Linked DNA regions of Terriglobus roseus. The protein of the gene in region 2 binds, or shares a complex with, the protein of the main gene of each other region. Links are inferred from orthologs where the notes say so. Each region holds a gene or a part of one and is shown on either strand. Other genes may lie near its edges. The genes, in order: dnaG and dnaB.

The links.
Region 1: the proteins of dnaB (region 2) and dnaG are in contact, whole or in part, in a crystal structure (PDB 2R6A), measured with the Geobacillus stearothermophilus proteins. The link is inferred for Terriglobus roseus from one-to-one orthologs. Residues at the interface, in WP_033016901.1 of Geobacillus stearothermophilus: Ser13, Glu15, Ala16, Gln18, Glu91, Leu92, Asp94, Ala95, Val96, Pro97, Thr98, Ala99, Ala100, Asn101, Tyr104, Tyr105, Ile108; in WP_049624496.1 of Geobacillus stearothermophilus: Lys456, Leu457, Leu458, Pro459, Ala460, Asn463, Ala464, Leu467, Leu535, Leu536, Ile537, Ala538, Gln544, Glu545, Asp548, Tyr549, His552.

What each region holds. Positions count from the first base shown.
Region 1 is NZ_LT629690.1:3,480,079-3,483,290, reverse strand. What follows is about bases 295-3,186. They hold dnaG (DNA primase), read right to left. Parts: upstream 2,684-3,186; coding sequence 905-2,683; downstream 295-904. Other genes in these bases: BLT38_RS14615 (molybdenum cofactor synthesis domain-containing protein), read right to left, coding at 3,048-3,186; BLT38_RS14620 (cupin domain-containing protein), read right to left, coding at 2,697-3,044; BLT38_RS14630 (RidA family protein), read right to left, coding at 435-866; BLT38_RS14635 (RidA family protein), read right to left, coding at 295-411. Outside these bases: BLT38_RS14640 (histidine phosphatase family protein), read right to left, coding at 1-18; more of BLT38_RS14635, read right to left, coding at 37-294; more of BLT38_RS14615, read right to left, coding at 3,187-3,212. UniProt on the Escherichia coli protein: RNA polymerase that catalyzes the synthesis of short RNA molecules used as primers for DNA polymerase during DNA replication.
Region 2 is NZ_LT629690.1:4,137,026-4,140,287, forward strand. Bases 123-3,064 are described here. They hold dnaB (replicative DNA helicase), read right to left. Parts: upstream 2,317-3,064; coding sequence 928-2,316; downstream 123-927. Other genes in these bases: BLT38_RS17305 (sugar phosphate isomerase/epimerase family protein), read left to right, coding at 123-440; BLT38_RS17310 (cold-shock protein), read right to left, coding at 508-711; BLT38_RS17320 (DUF5076 domain-containing protein), read left to right, coding at 2,638-2,934; BLT38_RS17325 (VOC family protein), read left to right, coding at 2,950-3,064. Also shown: more of BLT38_RS17305, read left to right, coding at 1-122; more of BLT38_RS17325, read left to right, coding at 3,065-3,262. UniProt on the Escherichia coli protein: The main replicative DNA helicase, it participates in initiation and elongation during chromosome replication. Travels ahead of the DNA replisome, separating dsDNA into templates for DNA synthesis.

The DNA.
Region 1 (3,212 bases), 660 kb from region 2 along the record:
TTTCTTCTGTTCTGTCATTGCACTCTTTGGATGCGGTTAGAGATAAGCCGTTACATCAAAACCCACAATGCTGTTTCTGGGCAGCTTAGATTCAATGGTGGTACGTGCGGGCGCGTTCTTGCCGAAACGTCCGGTGTAAACCTCGTTCATGTCGACGTAATCGTTCATGTCACGCAGGTACACAATGACCTTCAACACCTTGTGCATGGACGAACCGGCATTGAGAAGTTCTTTTTCCACCTGATCCAGGAGATAGGCTGTTGCGGCGCGGATGTCGTCCGGCTCTGGAGCAATCCACGAAGTCTTTGCCGAGAGATACACCACATTGCCGAAGACAACCGCAGGCGAATAAATACCCGCGTTGGGATGGTTCGGATTAATGGCAAGATACTTTGCTTCTTCGGTACTCATGTCTCTCATTCTCTCGCATGCGGTCAGATGCCGGCGATCAAATCCATTTCAACCAGTGTGGGATGAGGTGTGCGTGTGATGATGGTGGTGCGTGCAGGCGGGTCTTTCGGAAAGTGCTGAGCAAAGACTTCGTTCATCGCAGGCACGTCCTCTGGGCGTTGCAGATAGACGGTGATCTTCAATACGTTCTCCATCGACGAGCCTGCATTGGCGAGCTCTTTTGCAAAGGCATCGAGAACATGATTCGTACAGCTACGAATGTCCGCAGGATCGGGTGCAGTGCCTGAGCCTTTTCCGGAGAGAAACAGCAGGCTGCCCCATTGCACTGCGGGCGAATAGACCGCGGACGTGGCTGGTCCCATGCGATGAATGCGTTTGCGCGGTGCGGCATCTACCCCGGGGATGGATGCAAGCGCGAGTGCGCGTGTGGCAAAGGATCGACGCGTGATCGCCATATCTTCCTCCTGAACAGAAACGAGGGATGCTTTGTTCGTTACAGCATGCGCAGTGCGCGGTTCACTTCCACGGCTTCCATCTGCAACTGCGTCACCATGTCGGCGTCGTCGCGGCGTACGGCTTCTGCGATGAGGATTTTTAGTTCGCTTTTGCGGCGTTCGAGGCGGCGGCGCTCCAGCGTGTGCAGCGTGTTGCCGACTTCGTTGGCGAGCATCGCGGGATCACCGATCGCGTCTTCATGCAGCAGGCGTGCGAGCATCTCGCGGCTGCGATCATCCGGTGCTGATTCCAGCGGGTTATCTGTCAGCGGAGCACCTGCAAGCGCTTCGATCAATTCGGCTGCGGCAAGACCATCGAGCCATTCAGGATGCGCGGTGAGCTCGCTTGCGGCGCGTTGGCGTGCGCGATCTGTCTCAGGCTGCACCAGTGCACGCAACAGTATGCGTTCTGTTTCAGACAACTGCATCGCAGAGGTGCTGCGGACGCTTTCCAAGCGATGCGTTGCGGCATGTTGCAACTCCTGCCGCATCAGGGAGGAGTCGATGCCGAGTTTCTGTGCAGCGTCATCGACAAACTGTGTGCGCTGAATCGCAGAGGGCAAACGACGCACATGCGGCAACAGGAAGTTCACCGCTTTTACTTTGGCTTCGGCAGTGCGCTGAGGGAACAGCGTGCGTGCGCGATCAATCAGATAGTCTGCGTGCGGCTTCGCATTGCGCAATGCTTCGGCATAGGCCGCGATGCCGTTTTCCAGAACATAGCGATCCGGATCAAGGCCGCCTTCGAGCGTCATGATGCGGACCTCGAACTCTGCTTCGGTTAACAAAGCTAACGATTTCTCGGCAGCGTTTGCGCCTGCGGTATCGGGGTCGAAGTTGACGACGACGCGCTTGGTGAATCGTGACAACAAGCGCACCTGATGCTCTGTGAATGCAGTTCCGCTAGTCGCAATAACCGGTTGCAAACCGGAAGTGAACACGCGGATGCAGTCCATCTGTCCTTCGACGAGAAGCGCATAATCCTGCGAACGAATCGCGGCTTTGGCTTTGTCCAAATTGAAGAGAACATGACCCTTCGTATACAGCGGCGTTTCGGGCGAATTCAGGTACTTAGGCCCGCTCTTTTCATCACTGTCTAGAGCGCGTGCTGTAAAGGCGATGGTCTTGCCAGCTTCGTTGCAGATGGGGAAGGTGATTCGCTTGCGGAAGCGCGCATACAGCGGACCGACGGGTCTGCCTTCATCACTCTGCTCGCGCGAAGAGAACAGGCCGCTAGAGCGCATCACCTCGTCATTGAAGTGCTTGGAAAGCGCTTCGCGCATGTGGTTGAAATCGTCGGGCGCATATCCAATGCGGAACATCGCAATGGAGTCCGCACTGACCGCGCGGCTGGAGAGATATTCGCGCGCACGCGCTGCTTCCGTAGATTGCAGGGCCTGCTGGAAATACTGTGTCGCAGCTTCGTGGATATCGGTGAGTTGTCGCCGCAAGCCAGCTTGAGCTGCCTCTTCTGGCGAGTTCCATTCACGCTTCGGTAGTGGAATGCCCATCTTCTGCGCAACGGTGCGAACAGCTTCAGGAAACGAGATGTTCTCAATCTTCTGCACAAAGGTGAACACGTCGCCTTTGGCATGACAGCCGAAACAGTAAAAGTATCCATGCGCCGCATTCACGCTGAATGACGGTGACTTCTCCTGATGAAAGGGGCAAAGGCCGCTGAAGTTCTGCGCGCCGCTTTTTCGCAGGCGCACGTATTCACCGATCACCTTGACGATGTCGGTGGCGGTTTTTACCTGTTCTTTGAAGTCGTCGGCCACTGCTGCTTACAGGTTACGCTGGCGTGCGGTCGCCATGGCTGGGCGGCTGGCTGATGACGAGCATGCGTACATCGGCCTGGCTGCGGTTGATGGCTTGATGCGCCTGGCCGGGATGGACTTCCACCCCTTTGCCGGCTCTGATGACGAAGTCATGGTGCTCTACTTCCATCGTCAGCTCGCCTTCGAGAACAAAGAAAAACTGCCGTGACTTCGTGTGGGAGTGCCGCTCCTCGCTGCGTCCCGGAGGCATGCGTTCTTCGATCACGCTGAGTTCTTCGCCTTTGACCAGATGCCATCCATCGCAGTCGATGCCCCATGTGTAATGTTCTGCGTTGCTGGTATCGACGATGCGCGTAGGCATACCTTACTTCTCCTTCAGGCGAGGCATCAGTGCCACAAGATTTCCGGGGCGTGTGCGACGATCAAACTGGTGGACAAGTATCTCATCCCATGCCTGAAGTACGGCGTTGGTTGAGCCGGGAAGAGCGAACAACAATTTACCGCCACTAACTCCTCCCAGAGCACGCGA
Region 2 (3,262 bases):
GCATTGCACGCGAACTCTGCGATGCATGCGCCGCCAACGGTCAGAGCTTCACTCTGGAAACAGGACAGGAAAGCGCCTACACGCTGCTGCAATTCCTCGCAGAGGTGAAGAAGCCAAACCTGCGTGTGAACTTCGATCCCGCCAACATCACCCTCTACGGCATCGGCGATCCCATCGTTGCGCTCGACTTGCTGCAGAAGCATGTACTCTCAGTGCACTGCAAAGACGGCACATCGCCAAAAGCACTGGGTGAGCTCGGCCATGAAGTCGCGCTGGGCGAAGGTGAAGTGGACTTCCCCGCTTTCATCGCTCTGCTGAAGAAGATCGGCTTTACCGGCCCGCTCATCATCGAACGCGAAGAACCCAACGCAGAACAGCGCGACAAGGACATTAGCCTCGCCATCGAGCGCATCGCGCAGTGGAAGCAGCAACTCGCATAACTCCGTAGCAAGCAAGAAGAAAGGGGATGGCCTAAGGCCATCCCCTTCTTGTTACTGAAACCTTCGCTTACAGAGGGCGAACGTTCTCAGCCTGCAGACCCTTCGGTCCCTTGGTCACTTCGAACTCAACCGTCTGGCCTTCTGCCAGCGAACGGAAGCCCGAGGACTGCACTGCGGTGTGGTGAACGAATACATCACCACCACCGTTTGCACGGCTGATAAATCCAAAACCCTTTGCATCGTTGAACCACTTAACTGTGCCCTGTTCCATGTTCTGTTCCTTGTAAAGCTGAATGTACCGACGAACGCAATGTGGAGGTAATGCGGTGACGGTGGAACCAGAAACACGCAAAATGACCAGATCGAATCCTACGATCCTTAATAGGATACCAGCCCGCCACTTTTTGGTTGGCCGGGGCACTCATCTAACTGAATTTATTCGCGCGAAGCCCGAACCACGCCGGAGCGTCGAGAACCGCACGAAGTACTAGTAATCCCCGCCGCCGCCACCACTCGGTGCAAGATTCTCAAAGCGCGTGTAATCCGATAGATACGCCATCTTCACCGAACCCGTAGGGCCGTTACGTTGCTTGGCGATGATGATCTCCGCCTGCCCCTTCACATCCTCGTTTTCGCGGTCGTAGTACTCCTCGCGATGGATGAAGCACACCACGTCCGCGTCCTGCTCGATCGAACCCGATTCACGAAGATCCGAAAGCAGCGGTTTCTTATCGCCCTGTCGCTGTTCGCTTCCACGTGACAACTGCGACAGCGCAATCACCGGCACATTCATTTCCTTGGCCAGCGCCTTCAAACCACGCGAAATCTGTGACACTTCCTGCGTACGGTTTTCCGGCTTGCGTCCGCCAGGGCCACTCGCCGCAATCGTCATCAGCTGCAGGTAGTCGATCAAGATCAGGTCCAGCGAACCCTCCTGCTGCTTCAAACGACGCACCTTCGCGCGCATCTCCGTCAGCGTAATGCCCGGCGTATCGTCAATGAACATCTTCGAACTCATCAGCCGATCCAGCGCATTGATGAGTTTCTGCTTGTCCTCACGCGGCAAAAAGCCTGTCTGAATCTTGCGGCTGTTCACCAGCGCCTCGCTGGCCAACATACGGCGCAGCAACGACTCCTTCGACATTTCCAGCGAGAAGACCGCAACCACCTTCTGATCGCGCACACTGCAGTTCTGCGCAATGTTGATGGCCCACGCCGTCTTGCCCATGGAAGGACGCGCCGCGATGATCATCAGATCGGCCTTCTGCAAGCCGCTCGTCATGCGATCGAACTCGGTGTAATGCGTCTCCAGGCCGGTGATCTCGCGGCCCTGTTCGTAAAGCTGGTCAATGGAACCAAAGCTCTCCGTAACAATCTGCCCAATATCAGAGAACCCGCGCTTGATGGCGCTTTCGCTGATCTCCATCAGCCGGTTCTCCACATCGCCCAACACATCCAGCGACACTTCGCTCTGATCGGCGGCGCGATTCAAACCCATCTCGCACACCTGCATCAGCTTGCGCAGGATCGACTTGTCCTTCACCACCTGCACATAGTTTTCAATCGCCAGGTGGCGCGGCAAATCTTCCGTCAGCGAGATCAGATACGGACGCCCGCCAATCGCCTCCAATTCCTTGCGACGGATCAACACTTCGGCCACCGTCACAAAGTCGATGGCATGGCCCATGTCTGACAGTTCCTGCATGCAGCCATAAATGCGTTTGTGCGAGTCCAGCGAAAAGTCGTCCGCAATCAGCTTCGCCGTGGCATCCACAACGGCAACCGGGTCGGACAACATGGCGCCAAGGATCACGCGTTCCGTATGTACGGAAGCGGGAAGCCCGTCGCGCTCGACGATCTGGAGGAAGGTTGCCATGGGTGTGTTCTCCTGCGCTTAACTACCGGCGCTCGTGGAGCGGGTGCAGCATTGCGTCTTTACAGAATATGCAGTCCGCGCTCCTACGAAACAGGTATTGCCGCGGCTGCCCTGTTCAGAGTACAGCCTCTTCCACAGGCCTGCTTTTGCCCAAACTATGCAGCAGTCGCAACTCCGTCGGACTCAATTATTCACAGTCTGTTAGCAAGCCATGTAAGCTCTCAGTTGCCTTTGTAGTTACGTTTGCACCAGTTATCCACACACAGCCTGTGGATTGCCTCTTGGAACTGTGGATTACTGTGAATCCTGAGGAAGAAACCCATGTCACAGAAAGACTCTTTACCCATTCCCGCCGCGGCATCGCGCGATCCCCGTTCGTTGGAGGTCCTGCGTGTATGGATTGCCAATGGCGAACAGCACGTGGCTCTCGCCTTTGGTATGTGGGAAGATCCCTCCGCATGGGGACTGCTGCTGGCTGACCTTGCACGCCACATCGCCGAAGCCCACGCCCAGCAGGACGAGCAGGTGGACGCCGAAGACTTCCTGGAACAGATCCGCGCCGGGTTTGAAGCCGAACTCGACGCACCAACGGACGACGTAAGCGGCAGCGTGCAATAGCAACCGGAGGCAGCCATGAATGGAAAGCTGATCGGATTCGCACCCATCACCGACGGTGATCGTGCCAAGGCGTTTTACGAAGGCATCCTGGGTCTCACGTTCGTGGGCGATGACGGCTTCGCCGTCGTCTTCCGCAGCGGCGCAAACATGGTCCGCCTCGCAAAGATGCCAAAGGTGGAACCCGCCCAGTTCACCATCCTGGGCTGGGAAACCACCTCCATTGAAGACGACGTGCAATCGCTCACAGCGAAGGGTGTCGAGTTCTCCCGATTCGGGTTTCTGGAACACGACGCGCTCGGCATCTGGACAGCTCCCGGCGGCGACAAAG